DNA from 2 places in the Streptomyces sp. NPDC104581 genome. Region 2 is predicted to be linked to the other one. Evidence: riboswitches for the same ligand, from Rfam matches in the RefSeq annotation. Region 2 holds a riboswitch; the other holds the start of a gene.
The links. A riboswitch is a leader RNA that binds a small molecule or an ion and turns the genes downstream of it on or off. The one in region 2 is predicted to bind S-adenosylmethionine.
Positions count from the first base shown of each region.

Region 1: it holds a riboswitch for S-adenosylmethionine, as region 2 does, so the genes downstream of both, ACZ61E_RS08055 (aminotransferase class V-fold PLP-dependent enzyme) here and thrC (threonine synthase) in region 2, are expected to answer to the same signal.

Region 1 covers NZ_JBVJNN010000006.1:199,688-207,325, forward strand. The annotation lists gene qcrB (cytochrome bc1 complex cytochrome b subunit) at 1-757, shown strand, start outside; gene trpD (anthranilate phosphoribosyltransferase) at 1,148-2,215, shown strand; SAM riboswitch class IV at 2,392-2,509, shown strand; gene ACZ61E_RS08055 (aminotransferase class V-fold PLP-dependent enzyme) at 2,764-4,131, shown strand; gene ACZ61E_RS08060 (Lrp/AsnC family transcriptional regulator) at 4,169-4,450, opposite strand; gene ACZ61E_RS08065 (rhomboid family intramembrane serine protease) at 4,447-5,157, opposite strand; gene ACZ61E_RS08070 (hypothetical protein) at 5,331-5,573, shown strand; gene ACZ61E_RS08075 (NYN domain-containing protein) at 5,609-6,970, shown strand; gene ACZ61E_RS08080 (C40 family peptidase) at 7,307-7,638, shown strand, end outside.
Region 2 covers NZ_JBVJNN010000021.1:16,926-24,563, reverse strand. The annotation lists gene ACZ61E_RS18745 (ABC transporter substrate-binding protein) at 1-753, shown strand, start outside; gene ACZ61E_RS18740 (DUF3263 domain-containing protein) at 766-1,083, shown strand; gene otsB (trehalose-phosphatase) at 1,221-2,063, shown strand; gene ACZ61E_RS18730 (alpha,alpha-trehalose-phosphate synthase (UDP-forming)) at 2,553-3,977, opposite strand; gene ACZ61E_RS18725 (hypothetical protein) at 4,037-4,159, opposite strand; gene ACZ61E_RS18720 (glucosyl-3-phosphoglycerate synthase) at 4,286-5,227, opposite strand; SAM riboswitch class I at 5,344-5,471, shown strand; gene thrC (threonine synthase) at 5,488-6,813, shown strand; gene ACZ61E_RS18710 (ubiquitin-like small modifier protein 1) at 6,854-7,129, shown strand; gene ACZ61E_RS18705 (cold-shock protein) at 7,488-7,638, shown strand, end outside.

The DNA.
Region 1 (7,638 bases), on a different contig from region 2:
CATCGGCCCGTACCGCCCGGACCTGGTCTCCACCGGCGCACAGCCGGACTGGTACCTGGGCTTCTCCGAGGGCCTGATCCGCGTGATGCCGGGCTGGGAGCTGAACTTCTGGGGCCACACGCTCGCCCTGGGTGTGTTCATCCCGCTGATGATCTTCCCGCTGGTACTGGTGGCCCTCGCGGTCTACCCGTTCATCGAGTCGTGGATCACCGGTGACAAGCGCGAGCACCACATCCTGGACCGGCCGCGCAACGCGCCGACCCGGACCGCCTTCGGTGTGGCGTGGCTGACCCTGTACTTCATCCTGCTCATCGGTGGCGGGAACGACATCTGGGCCACCCACTTCCACCTGTCGATCAACACGATCACCTGGTTCATCAGGATCGCGTTCTTCGTCGGCCCGGTCGTCGCGTTCGTGATCACCAAGCGGATCTGTCTGGGACTCCAGCGCCGCGACGCCGAGAAGGTGCTGCACGGACGCGAGTCCGGCATCATCAAGCGGCTGCCGCACGGTGAGTTCGTGGAGATCCACGAGCCGCTGAACCAGGGCGACCTGCACACCCTCACCGCTCACGAGCAGTACAAGCCGGCCGAGATCGGGCCGACTGTCGACGAGAACGGTGTCGAGCGCAAGACGTCCCCGGCGGAGAAGCTGCGGGTCAAGCTCAACAAGGGCTACTACGGCGAGGGAAGCCAGATCCCCAAGCCGACGGCCGAGGAGTACAAGGAGATCACGAGCGGCCACGGCCACCACTGATCGAGCACGACCGTACGTCCAGGGCCCCGGGGGGGGGGGGGGTCCCGGGGGGGGGGGGGGGGGGGGGTGGTGGGGGGGGGGGGGGGGGGGGGGGGGGGGGGGGGGGGGGGGGGGGGGGGGGGGGGTAAGACCCACCCCCCCCCCCCCCCCCCCCCCCCCACCCACCCCCCCCCCCCCCCCCCCCCCCCCCCCCCCCCCCCCCCCCCCCCCCCCCCGGGGCCCTCGTGCGTGGGCGCGCGTACGGGGGTGGGCCGGGCCGACCACCCGCCGTCAGCCACGGTGTCCGTACTACGGGCGGCGGGTCTTGGATCGCGGGCGGCGCGGATAGGCTGACGCCTGGCAGCACGGGCAGCACGGCGGTGCGCCCGTCCACAGACCCCAGGAGCGATCATGAGCAGCGCTGTAACACCGGCCGGAGGCGACACGCTGGCGGCGCGTTCCTGGCCGGGGGTACTGAACCCGCTGCTGCGCGGCCAGGACCTCGACGCCGTCGACACGGCCTGGGCCATGGACCGCATCATGAGCGGCGAGGCCACCGACGCCCAGATCGCGGGCTTCGCCGTCGCGCTGCGCGCCAAGGGCGAGACCGTGGAGGAGGTCTCGGGTCTGGTGCGTGCCATGTACGAGTACGCCAACACCATCGAGGTGCCCGGCGCCACCGTCGATGTCGTCGGTACCGGCGGAGACATGGCGAAGACCGTCAACATCTCCACGATGGCGGCGATCGTGGTGGCCGGTGCGGGCGGCAAGGTCGTCAAGCACGGCAGCCGCGCCGCCTCCTCCGCGAGCGGTGCCTCCGACGTGCTGGAGAAGCTCGGCGTCAATCTGGAGCTGACGCCGCAGCGGGTCGTGGAGGTCGTCGAGGAGGCGGGCATCACCTTCTGCTTCGCGGTGAAGTTCCACCCGGCGCTGCGTTACGCGGCGAAGGCCCGCAAGGAGCTGGGCGCGCAGACCACGTTCAACATCCTCGGCCCGCTGACCAATCCGGCGCGGGTCCGCTGCCAGGCGGTGGGTGTGGCGGACAGCCGGATGGCGCCGATCGTGGCCGGTGTGCTCGCGGAGCGGGGCAACTCCTCGCTCGTCTTCCGCGGCGACGACGGTCTGGACGAGCTGACGACGACGGCTACTTCACACGTATGGGTGGTGCGGGACGGCCGGGTCACCGAGGAGACCTTCGACCCGAGGGACATCGGTCTGGAGCTGGTCCCGATCGAGGCGCTGCGCGGTGCGGACGCCTCGTACAACGCGGACGTCGCGCGCCGTCTGCTGGCCGGCGAGACCGGCCCCGTACGGGACGCGGTCCTGCTGAACGCGGCGGCGGCGCTGGTGGCGCTGGAGCCGGGCGACGGCACGCTGAACGACCAACTCGCGGCGGGCATCGCACGGGCGGCGCGCGCGGTCGACTCCGGCGCGGCGAACGCGACGCTGGAACGGTGGGTGTCGGCGAGCAACGCCTGACGGCCCGTGGGCCGCGCCGGGCGGGCCGCGGATGCGGCCCGTCCGGCGATCGGGGGCGAACCGGCGGGCCGGACGGGCCCGGTGGGAGCGGTCCGGCCGCGAACCCCGCCCGGACGGCATCCCGTATCGCGGACGCCGTCTGGGCCGGTGCGTGTCCGTGGGGTAGTCTCGCCCCAGGTCATGAGTGACAGCGACCACGGCCCCGGCCCGCTGTCCGGCAACCCTCCGTCCGTGGCGGGGTGCCCCGGGTGAAGACCAGGCCGTGGGCAGCGAGGTCCGCGGCAAGCGCGGACCCCTGGACATCGTTGGATGTCGTCATCCCTGGGGTCCTGGTCCTCAAGGGAGCAGTCTCGTGAGCAAGCGAATGCGATAGGGCCTTCGGCCCGCTCCCGGTGCGTTCCGCGCCGGGCACAGGGCCCGAGCCCTCTTCAGTGAGTCCCACACCCCGGGCGAACCCGTACGCCGTCACGGCCTCCGCCGTCACGCCGCCGCCTCCGCCCGCCGGGTCCTGATGCCGTTTCCGCCTCGTCCTGCCGGGAGATACCGCCATGTCCGTACCCACCGACGCCCTCGACCGCACCGGCACCGCCCGCCCGCTGCCCGTACTCGGATGTGACGTCACCGTCCCCCTGGTCACCGGCGGTGAGGTCACCTACGCCGCCCTCGACTACGCGGCCAGCGCCCCCGCCCTGCGCCGCGTCTGGGACGACGTCGCCGCCTACGCCCCGTACTACGGCAGCGTCCACCGCGGCGCCGGATACCTGTCGCAGCTCTCCACCGACCTCTTCGAGAACAGCCGCCGCACCGTCGCCGACTTCCTCGGCTGCCGCGAGGACGACCAGGTCGTCTTCACCCGGTCCACCACCGACTCGCTCAACCTGCTCGCCGCGGCGCTGCCCGCCGGCTGCGAGGTGTTCGTCTTCGAGACCGAGCACCACGCCTCGCTGCTGCCCTGGCGCGAGGCCCGCGTCAGCTGTCTCGACGCGCCCCGCACCCCGGCCGGGGCCGTCGCCACCCTGGAGCGCGCCCTCGCCGGCCGCGACCCGAAGGGTCCCGCGCTGGTGTGCGTCACGGGCGCGTCCAACGTGACCGGCGAGCTGTGGCCCGTGGCCGAACTGGCCGCCACCGCGCACGCCCACGGCGCGCGCATCGTCCTGGACGCCGCGCAGCTCGCCCCGCACCACCCCGTCGACATCGCCGCGCTGGACGTGGACTGGGTGGCCTTCTCCGGGCACAAGCTCTACGCGCCGTTCGGCTCCGGTGTCCTCGCGGGCCGCGCCGACTGGCTGCGGGAGTCCGAGCCGTATCTCGCCGGCGGTGGCGCCAGCCGAAAGGTCGCGCGCCGCGCCGACGGCGGCGTGGACGTCGAGTGGCACACCACCGCGGCCCGGCACGAGGCCGGATCGCCGAACGTCATCGGTGTGTACGCGATCGCCTCGGCCTGCAAGGCGCTCACCGAGGCGGGTTTCGACCGGCTCGTCGAGCGTGAGCAGGCGCTGGTCGCGCGGGTGCGCGAGGGTCTCGACGAGGTGCCCGAGGTGCGGGTGCTCTCACTCTTCGGTGCCGACGCCCCCCGGGTGGGGGTGATCTCCTTCGTCGTCGACGGCTGGAACAGCTCGCACTTCGCCGCCGCGCTCTCGGCGGAGTACGGCATCGGTGTACGGGACGGGCTGTTCTGCGCCCACCCGCTCGTCCGGACACTGCTGGGAGGCGACGCGGGGGACCCGGGGGAGTGCGGGGCGCCGGACGCCGCTCCCGGTGAGAGGTCGCTCAACGCGATCCGGGTCAGCTTCGGCGCCGGTACCCCGGACGAGCACGTGGAGCGGTTCGTCGGCGCGGTCAGGGAGCTGGTCCGGGACGGGGCCCGCTGGAACTACCGTACCGAGGACGGCCGTTGCGTCCCCGACCGCGGCTGAGACGTGGACCGGGCCTGCCCGCGGGCAGGCCCGTCGCTCACGCGTCGAGGCCGATCGCGAAGGCGGCTTCCAGGTCGTGCTGGGAATACGTACGGAACGCGACGTGCGTGTCCGTGGCCTCGACGCCGGGGATCTTGCTGATGCTGCCGGGGATGACGTCCGCCAGATCGTCGTGCCTGGCGACGCGGACCATGGCGATCAGGTCGTAGGTACCGGTGACGGAGAAGACCTCGCTGACGCTCTCCAGCGCCGCGATCGACTCGGCGATCTCGGGGATCCGGTCGACGCTGGTCTTGATGAGCACGATCGCGGTGATCACGGTTGACGTTCTCCCTCGGTGGCCGCGGAACGGAACTTCACTCTAGCCGTCCGGCGGAAGAGCACCCACGCGGCGACGAAGCCGAGCGCGAAGCCCACCAGATGCGCCAGATAGGCGACGCCGGGGCCCGGCTCGGCGTTCCGGGCCGCCAGCCACTGGAGGGCGAACCAGAAGATCAGGACGATCCAGGCGGGGAAGCGCAGCGGCAGGAAGAAAAGGAACGGAAAGAGGCTGGTGACGCGCGCGGTGGGAAGAAGACAGAGGAAGGCGCCGAGCACACCGGAGATCGCGCCCGACGCCCCCACCAGGGTCTGGTCGGAGTCCGCGTTCGCCGCCGCGTAGGCGAGCAGGGCGAGATAGCCGCAGACGAGATAGAAGAGGGTGAACCGCACCCGTCCCATCCGCTCCTCGGCCATCGCCCCGAAGACGTAGAGGAAGAGCAGGTTCCCCAGCAGATGGAGCCAGCTCCCGTGGACGAAGAGTGCGGTGAGAGGGGTGAGGAGCGCGTGGGAGCCGCCGCTCATCAGCTCGTGGGGGATCACGCCCCAGCGCTCGAAGTACGCGCTCTGCGCGGAGAGCAGGGCGTCGCCCGTCCCGTAGGCGGCGTTGAACCCGGAGAGCGGGCTGGTCAGGAAGGCCAGAGCGCAGAGGCCGATCAGACCGTAGGTCACGACCGGCGCACCGGCCGCCGCGCGCCAATTGATCATCCAAGGATCATCCCGTACGCGGACAGACAGGTACGGACCGCCTCGCCGCGACATGGGATACGCGGGAGGCCGTAGGGTTACGGGCGCGTCCTCCCCGCTCCGGCGCCGCACCGGGGAACGGCGCGGCAGGCTCGACAGCACGACATCAGCCCTCGACGAAAGAGGACGGCACGATGACGACGGTTCCCTTGCCGACCGATGCCACCCGGTGGCGCTGCACGCTGTGCGGCAATCTCACCCGGTTCGATGTCACGCGGTCCTCCAAGGTGGTGGAGTACGTCCATCTGGACCTGGCCGGGGAGCCGAAGATCGAGGAGCGCGACGTGGTCAGTGAGACCATCGAGTCCGTCCGCTGCCGCTGGTGCAACGCGGTGGATCAGATCGAACTGGTTGACAGGCCGGGCGCCGGTTCCTGAGGGAGCCGCCCGAAAGGGTAGTGGGGTGACGGATCGTGGAGCAGCCCGCAAGTGGCGCTGAGCCGGCCGACGCGGCCGGCGGCGACGCCGAGGCGCTCGACAGGCCGCTGCCCGAGGGAGTCCGGCGCCGGGTCGTGGCGCTGGTCTCGGACGCCTTCGGCGGGCTGACCGTCACCGAACTGCCCGCCCAGCTACGACAGTACGCGCGTTTCACCCCCAACAGACGGGCCCGGTTCGCGGGCAACGCGATGGCGGCCGCCCTGGAGAGCGACGCGATCTTCCGGCAGCGGATCGGCGAGCGGTTCGCCCAGGCGGATCCCGAACTGGCCGCGGCGGTGGAGTCGGGCTCGCCGCCCCCGGCCGCCGACCCCATGGACGTGGCCGCCGCCGCGTACGTCCTGCGTCCCGTCGGCTGGGTGAAGCTGGTGGCCGCCGCGGGCGAGGAGGTCCAGCGCGCCGACGCCGAACGCGTCGACGAGGAGAACCGCCGCGAGCTGGAGCGGTTGCGCGAGGAGCTGGCGCAGGCGCGCGCCACGACGAAGGCCGAGACGGAGCGCCTCCGTACGGAGCTGGACGCGGCCCGCAGGGAGGCCGAGTCCGCGCGGCGCAAGCTGCGCGGTGCCCTGAGCGACGTGAAGCGCGGCGAGGCCGCCCTGCGGCGTACGGCGGCCGAGATCGAGACGGTCCGCGCGGAGGCCGCGGCGCAGGTGTCCGCGGCGGAGAGCGAGACACGGCGGCTCAGGGCGCGGCTCACGGAGGCGGAGTCGGCGGTGGAGTCCAGCCGCCGGGCCGCCCGGGAGGGGCGCTCGGTGGAGGACATGCGGCTGCGGCTGCTGCTCGACACCGTCCTGGAGTCGGCGCAGGGACTGCGGCGCGAGCTGGCACTGCCGCCGGCCGCGTCGCACCCCGCCGATCTGGTGGACGCCGTGGAGCCCGGCCGGATGTCTCCCAAGGACGTCGCGGCCCGCGCGCTGTCGGACATGGATCCCGCGCTGCTCGACCAGTTGCTGGCGCTGCCGCAGGCGCATCTGGTCGTGGACGGCTACAACGTCACCAAGACCGGCTATCCGACGATGCCGCTGGAGAAGCAGCGGCTGCGGCTGCTCGGCGGGCTCGCGATGCTCGCGGCGCAGACGGGCGCCGAGATGACGTGTGTCTTCGACGGGGCCGAACTCGCCGCCCCCGTACTGCTCGCGCCGCCGCGCGGGGTACGCGTGCTGTTCTCCAAACCGGGCGTGACGGCGGACGAACTGATCCGCCAGCTCGTACGTGCGGAGCCCCCGGGACGTCCCGTGGTGGTCGTCTCCACCGACCGGGAGGTCGCCGACGGGGTGGCCCGGGCCGGCGCGAGACCCGTGGCGTCCGCCTTGCTGCTGAAGCGGCTTTCGCGCGCCTAGTAACTCCTGTGCTCAATGCGGCATTTGCTCATCCAATGTCACATCACAGTGTCAATTGTTCGTCACTGTCAGTGCGATGTATGTGAAGAAACCACTCCGCGGTGAAATTTTTTTCCTTCAGGATTTGAACTGATCACAAGAAGGTCACTAGGGTCAGGCCTCGAACCTTCGCGCGGTTGATCACCCATCCGGGGTGGCGGCGAAGGAACCGCCGAATTCGTGTAGTTCAGTCCGGTCCCACCGGATTCCCGGCCCGCCGGGAAGCTGACGCACGGAGCCGGGGACACGCTCCCCAGTACCCGGTAGGCGGCTCTGAGGAAGAAGGAGACCGCCTTCGTGGCGTCCCACCGTCGTCCCAAGCAGCCGAGCCGCGCCCGCGTGACCGTGCTCTCCGCGACCGCAGCCGCCGCTGTCGCCCTGACGTCCCAGGCCGCACAGGCCGACCCCAAGCCTTCCAAGGAAGACGTCAAGGAGAAGGTCGACAAGCTCTACCACGAGGCGGAGGCGGCGACCGAGAAGCACAGCGGCGCCGAGGAGAAGGAGAAGAAGCTCGAGAAGCAGGTCGAGGCGATCCAGGACAAGGTCGCCCGCGGCCAGGACGAGCTCAACGAGCTGCGTGCCGGCCTCGGTTCGATGGCCAGCGCCCAGTACCGCTCCGGTGGCATCGA
Region 2 (7,638 bases):
ATCAGGGCGGACGCAGAGGCGCTCAAGGCGCAGGACGTACCGACCCCGTTCGCCCTGCCGCTCGGGCCCGAGGAGGCGCAGGCGGAGACCATGATGTGGATGCTCAGCGGGGGCGGCGGCTACACGGACGCGACCGACGGCTCGTACGCCGTCGACTCCGAGACGAACGTCAGGACCTTCGAATGGCTTCAGAAGGAGCTGGTCGGCGAGGGCCTCACCGGCTCCGTACCGCCCGGTGAACTGGACCGCGCCGACGCCTTCAAGGCGTTCGCCGACGGCGAGGTCGGCATGCTCAACGGGCACCCGACGATGATGCAGGAGGCCGAGAAGGCCGGTGTCGACGTGGGGATGGTGCCGCTGCCCGGCATCGACGGCAAGTCCGAGGCCACGATGGGTGTGGCCGACTGGATCATGGCGTTCAAGCAGGCCGGCCACCGTGAACAGGCGGGAAGGTTCCTCGACTTCGCCTTCGAGGACGAGAACGTCATGGACTTCGTCGGACAGTACGACCTCCTGCCCGTCACCTACAGCGCCTCCGAGACGATGGTGGCGGACGACGAGCACAAGGACCTGCGGAAGTTCCTGGAGGCGCTGCCCACCGCCGAGCTGTACCCGTTCGGCAAGACGTCGTGGGCGGGTGTCAGCGACGACATCAAGAAGAACATCGGCAAGACGGTGCAGCCCGGCGCGGTGCCCTCGGAGATCCTGGCGAGGATCGGCCGCGACGCGACGACGGCGGAGAACGCCGAGTAGCGTGGCAGCCCTATGACCGCCACCGCCGCACCGATACCCGAGCCCGAGACCGGGCAGGCGCCGCACCAGGACCGCGACCACGCGGGCCCCGGTCGCGCCGGCCGGTCGGAGCTGACCGAGCGGGACCGCGCCGTCCTCGCCGTGGAGAAGCGCTCCTGGCCGGGCCCCGGCGCGAAGGAACGCGTCATCAGGGAGCGGCTCGGCATCTCGCCCACCCGCTACTACCAGCTGCTGGGCGTGCTCATCGACGACCCGCTGGCCCTGGTCCACGACCCGGTGACGGTCAACCGCCTGCGCCGCGTCAGGGACGCCCGCCGCGCGAGCCGCTGAACACGGGAACGGCCGGCGGGGGCGGGCACCACCGAGCCCGTCCGGCGTACGAGGACGAGCCGGCCACCGGACGGACCCGGCTGAAACGAACCTCCGCCACCGCCCCGGCGGGACACGCTCGCGGATAGGGTCGGAGCATGGGCAGCCACTCGCACCCCCTGCCGACCCCCGTCACCCCCGCCGGCGCCGAAGGGCTGGCCGCGCTGCTCGCGCGGCCCGGCAAGGCCGTCGTCGCGCTCGACTTCGACGGCACTCTCGCCGACATAGTCCCGGACCCCGAACAGGCCCGCGCCCACCCCGGAGCGGTCCCCGCGCTCGTCGCCCTCGCCCCGCACCTGGCGTCCGTCGCGGTGATCACCGGCCGCCCGGCCGACGTCGCCGTACGGTACGGCGGCTTCGCCCAGGTGCCCGGCCTCGAACACCTCGTCGTCCTCGGTCACTACGGCGCCGAACGCTGGGACGCGGCCGGCGGGTCCGTACGGACCCCGGAGCCGCATCCCGGCGTCGCCGCCGTGCGCGCCGAACTCCCCTCGCTCCTCGACCGGTTCGACTCCTGGCGCGGTACGTGGATCGAGGAGAAGGGCCAGGCGGTCGCGGTCCACACCCGCCGGGCCACGGACCCGCAGGGCGCCTTCGACGCCCTGCGCGAACCGCTCGCCGACCTGGCGGCCCGGCACGGCCTGCTGCTCGAACCGGGCCGCCTCGTCCTGGAACTGCGCCCGCCCGGCGTGGACAAGGGCGTGGCCCTGCGCGAGTACGTCGACGAGATCGGCGCCGAGACGGTCGTCTACGGCGGCGACGACCTGGGGGACCTCCCGGCCTACGCGGCGGTCGAGGCCCTGCGCCGCGACGGCCATCCGGGTCTGCTGCTGTGCAGCGGCACGGGCGAGGTCCCCGAACTCGCCGCGAAGGCCGACCTGGTGCTGCCGGGCCCGGGGGCGCTGACCGGCTTCCTCGCGGCGGTGGCCGCCCGCCTCTAAGGGCTGTCCCGTCATCCCCGGTGGATCGGTGTGCGGCGTCGGATGCGGTGCGTCGCAAGGCGGAGGGTCGTCCTCGTACTGGGCGTATTCGGGCGATCCGACAACGCGGCGAGGAGCCGTAGCCGTCGTCGCGCGCCCGCCGGGGATTACGGGACAGCCCATAGCACAGAGGTCCAGACCTCGGGCGCCGGGCCGAGACCGGGGCGACACCGGGTGCGCCGCTCGCGCGCGGCGGTCCTCAACATGCTCACCCGCGCCGGCGCCGCCGCGCTCGCCGGGCGTGGCATCCACGTGTGCGGCCTCGACACCGGCCGGGTGACCGGTGAGAAACCCCTGCCCGCCAGGGAGCGGCACGCCGCCACCGGCCGGCGTCCGCCGCCGGACGTCGTGGACGGCGAGGCGGCGCGGACCCACCCCCCGATCGTGCAGGGGCGGGCGGGCGGCCCCGTCCACGGCGTACTGCTCAAGGACCACCGGCCCGGTGGCCGCTCAGCCGTTCCGCAGCGCCTCCAGCTGGTCCAGGAACCAGCGCTGCGGGGGCAGCGCCGTCGCGGCGGCGGCCAGGCGTTTCGTACGGGCCGCGCGGTCGTCGCCGTCCATGGACAGGGCCTCGTGCAGGGCCGCCGCCGTGGCCGCGACGTCGTACGGGTTCACCACCAGCGCGTCGTCGCCCAGCTCCTCGTACGCGCCCGCCTCGCGGGACAGCACCAGAGCGCAGCCCTCTTCCGAGACGACCGGGATCTCCTTCGCGACCAGGTTCATCCCGTCGCGGATCGGGTTGACCAGCGCCACGTCCGCGAGGCGGTACGCGGCGAGCGAGCGTGCGAAGTCGTCCTTGACGTGCAGCACCACCGGGGTCCAGTCGGGCGTGCCGTAGGCGGAGTTGATCTCGTCGGCCACCTCCTGCACCCGGGCCGTGTAGTCGCGGTAGACGGCCAGGTCCTGCCGGGACGGGTAGGCGAACGCCACGTGCGTGACCCGCCCGCGCCACTCCGGACGGTCCGTCAGCAGCTGCCGGTAGGCGAGCATCCCGCGCACGATGTTCTTCGACAGCTCCGTACGGTCCACCCGCACGATCGCCTTGCGCGGGGCCCCGTCCGAGACACCGATCTGCTCCCTCAGCTCGGCCAGCCGCTCGTCGACGTCGGGGCGGCTCGCCCGCTCCCGCAGGAAGTCCGCGTCGGCGCCCAGGCCGTGCACGCCGATCCGGGTCTTCCCCGTCCCGCCCAGCAGCTCCTCGCAGCACGCGGTGAAGGCGTCGGCCCAGCGGTGGGTCAGGAACGCGGCCCGGTCGGCGCCGAGGATGCCGCGCAGCAGCTGGCGCGCGATGTCGTCGGGGAGCAGCCGGAAGTAGTCGACGGGGGCCCACGGGGTGTGCGAGAAGTGCCCGATCCGCAGATCGGGCCGGAGCGCCCGGAGCATGCCGGGCACCAGGGCCAGGTGGTAGTCCTGGATCAGGACGGCAGCGCCGTCGCCCGCCTCGTCGGCCAGGGCCTCCGCGAACGCGCGGTTGTACGCCTCGTAGGAGGCCCACCGCGCCCGGAAGTCCGAGCCGAAGGCCGGCTCCAGCGGTGTCTGGTAGAGCAGGTGGTGGACGAACCAGAGCGTGGAGTTGGCGACGCCGTTGTACGCGTCCGCGTAGGTCTCCGGCGGGATGCCGAGCATCCTCACCCGCTGGCCGCCCGTGTCGGCGGTGTCCAGCCGGCCGCCGGTGCGCCGTACGGCCTCGCGGTCGCCGTCGCCGAGGGCCGCGCAGACCCACACCGCGTTCGAGTCGGGTCCGATGGCGGAGAGGCCCGAGACGAGCCCGCCGCCGCCGCGCCCGGAGGTCAGCTCGCCGTCCTCGCCGAGTGTGTACGAGACGGGGCCGCGATTGGACGCGACGAGAACCTGGGCGGCGTGCTCGGAGACCATGTGCCGAAATCTAGCCCGTGGCACAAACGCTCAAACGTACGGATTCAGGTCGGCGAGGATCAGCCACGTCCGCGGCCCCGGCCCGCCGCGAGCGCCACCACCCCCGCGGCGACGAGGGCCAGGGCCACGCCGCCCAGCAGCCAGAGCTGTTCCGTGGTCAGGGTCACCGCAGTCATCGCCATACCGGGCAATATACGCAAATCATACGAACGGACCGGTGGTGCCACGCGGCGACTCCCGACGCCGTCCGGCCGCACCCGGCGACCCCCTCACGGCCCGCCCGGCGCGGCCCGCCCCCCCCGGCGCCCCTACGCCGCGCGCCGCTCCGCGTACTCCGCGATCTCCCGCATCGGCGGCCGCTCCTCGGTGTCCACCGCGTGCGTACGCGGCTCGAAGCCGCCCCCGCCCCGCTCGAACTGCGTCAGCACCGGCCGCACCAGATGCCCCCGCGACAGCCGCACCTGCGCCGTCCGGTAGATCGCCGCCGCCATCCGCCCCAGCGCCCGCCCGTCCTGGTGGCGGTGTCTGCGCACCCCGACGTCGACCTGGCCCAGCGCGTCCAGCCCCACCGTGTGCAGCGCGTCCACGAGCAGCCCCAGCTCCACCCCGTAACCGACCGGGAACGGCAGCCGCTCCAGCAGCGAGCGCCGTACCGCGTACTCGCCGCCCAGCGGCTGCACGAAGCCCGCCAGCAGCGGCCAGTGCAGATTCAGCAGCGGACGCGCCACCAGCTCCGTCACCCGCCCGCCCTGCCCCGGCTCGCCGCCCAGCGGGCGGTCGTACATCGCCTTCACGAACAGCACGTCCGGCTCGGTCAGCAGCGGCCCCACGATCCCCGACACGAAATCCGCCGAGAAGTCCCTCAGGTCCGCGTCCACGAAACAGACGATGTCGCCGCTCGTCACCAGCAGCGAGCGCCACAGCACCTCGCCCTTGCCCGGCACGGCCGGCAGCCTCGGCAGGATGTCGTCCCGGTGCACCACCCGTGCCCCGGCCGCCGCCGCGACCTCCCCCGTACGGTCGGTCGAACCCGAGTCGATCACCACCAGCTCGTCGACGAGGGGCGCCGGGCCCGACATCAGTTCGCGCCGGATCACCGACACGATCCGGCCGACCGTCGCCGCCTCGTTCAGGGCCGGGAGCACCACGCTGACCTGCGTACCCTGCTTCGCCGCGGCCAGCACGCCGGGCGGCCGGTCCGCCGCGGACCAGGACCGCCGGGCCAGCCAGCGCTCCACCTCTTCCAGCACGTGATCTCCATCTCGCGGATCGGACGAGACCTTCAACCGTCCAGGGGTTCGGTTACAGTCTTGAACAACGCGGATGACCGTCGCACGTCGGGGTCATCAGGCTGACAATCGAATACCGCTCATCCAGAGGGGCAGAGGGAACGGCCCGTTGAAGCCCCGGCAACCCTCCCGCCGACCGCGAGGTCACGGTGGGGAAGGTGCCAATTCCGTCTCGCGGCGAGATGCGTCGCGAGGAAGATGAGGAAAGGGCCCTCGCCTTCATGGCTGTGCAGACCGTCTCCGACACCAACGACACCACCACTGCCACCGGATCAGCAGCATCCGACGCCGGCACCGTGGACCTCGGACCCGCCGCCGCCCTCTCGTGCCGCGAATGCGGGGAACGCTTCGCACTCGGCCCGATCTTCGCCTGTCAGAGCTGTTTCGGCCCCCTCGAAGTGGCCTACGACCTGCCGACGGGCGACCCGGACGAGCTGAAGCGGCGCATCGCCGCCGGTCCCGACAACATCTGGCGCTACGCCCCGCTGCTGCCCGTCCCCGCCGACGTCGCGTCGAAGCCCAACATCAACCCCGGCTTCACCAAGCTCGTCAAGGCCGACAACCTCGCCCGTGAGCTGGGCGTCACCGGCGCCCTGTACGTGAAGGACGACTCCGGCAACCCGACGCACTCCTTCAAGGACCGCGTCGTCGCCATCGCCGTCGAGGCGGCGCGCGCCTTCGGCTTCACCACGCTCTCCTGCTCCTCCACCGGCAATCTCGCGGGCGCCGTCGGCGCCGCCGCGGCCCGCGCCGGCTTCCGTTCCTGCGTGTTCATCCCGCACGACCTGGAGCAGGGCAAGGTCGTCATGGCCGCGATCTACGGCGGCGAACTCGTCGGCATCGAGGGCAACTACGACGACGTCAACCGCTTCTGCTCGGAGCTCATCGGCGACCCGCTCGGCGAGGGCTGGGGCTTCGTCAACGTCAACCTCCGCCCGTACTACGGCGAGGGCTCCAAGACCCTCGCCTACGAGATCTGCGAGCAGCTCGGCTGGGTGCTGCCCGACCAGCTCGTCGTCCCCGTCGCGTCCGGCTCGCAGCTGACGAAGATCGACAAGGGGCTCAAGGAGCTGATCGCGCTCGGCCTGGTCGAGGAGAAGCCGTACAAGATCTTCGGCGCGCAGGCCGAGGGCTGCTCGCCGGTCTCCGTCGCCTTCAAGGCCGGCCACGACGTCGTACGGCCGCAGAAGCCCGACACGATCGCCAAGTCACTGGCGATCGGCAACCCGGCCGACGGCCCGTACGTGCTGGACATCGCCCGCCGCACCGGCGGCGCCGTGGAGGACGTGGACGACGAGCAGGTCGTCGACGCGATCAAGCTGCTCGCACGGACCGAGGGGATCTTCGCCGAGACGGCGGGCGGGGTGACCGTGGGCGTGACGCGCAAGCTCATCGAGGCGGGTCTGCTCGACCCGGCGCTCACCACGGTCGTGCTGAACACCGGGGACGGGCTCAAGACGCTGGACGCCGTCGCGCCGACGACGGGGCCGACCGCGACGATCCCGCCGAGCCTCGACGCGTTCCGCGCGGCCGGTCTGGCGCGTTGAGCACCTCACCAACCCGCTCCTTCCCGGAAGGCAGAAACCGATGAGCGTGAACGTCCGCATCCCCACCATCCTCCGTACCTACACCGGCGGGAAGGCCGAGGTCCCGGCCGAGGGCACGACCCTCTCCCAGGTCATCGAGTCCCTGGAGACCAACCACCCGGGCATCGCCGCCCGCGTCCTGGACGACCAGGGCAAGCTCCGGCGCTTCGTCAACGTGTACGTGAACGACGACGACGTCCGCTTCGAGCAGGGCCTGGAGACCGCCACCCCGGACGGTGCCGGGATCTCGATCATCCCGGCGGTCGCCGGCGGCTGAACGGCACGCACGGTGAACGGTGTTGCCCCCTCCGCGAGAGAAACGGAGGGGGCAATTCCATGAGGTTGAACGCGGTACAGTTGGGGTAGCCCCGCCGCCGCCTGTGCCACGAGCATATGAGTTCGCGACAAGATGCGGTCGAAGTGCGGACGCTGTTTGCGCGGTTCCTTGCGCTTTGCCCGGCCCGACTTGCCCTGGTGGCCCGGCAATTCACCCCTTTGCGTGTTCTGCCGTGCCCAGAATTCTCGTCCGATTGACCTGTTGCAGAGGGCAGTTGGGCAGATACATTCAGCCGCGGTCGACGCGTTCCGGCGCGAAGTGCGGTCCCGCGCAGGGGCCAGTAATAGGGGAGTTGGGCATGGCTCAGGGCACCGTCAAGTGGTTCAACGCGGAGAAGGGCTACGGCTTCATCGCGGTCGACGGTGGTGCGGATGTTTTCGTCCACTACAGCGCGATCCAGATGGACGGCTACCGCACCCTTGAAGAAGGTCAGCGAGTTGAGTTCGAGA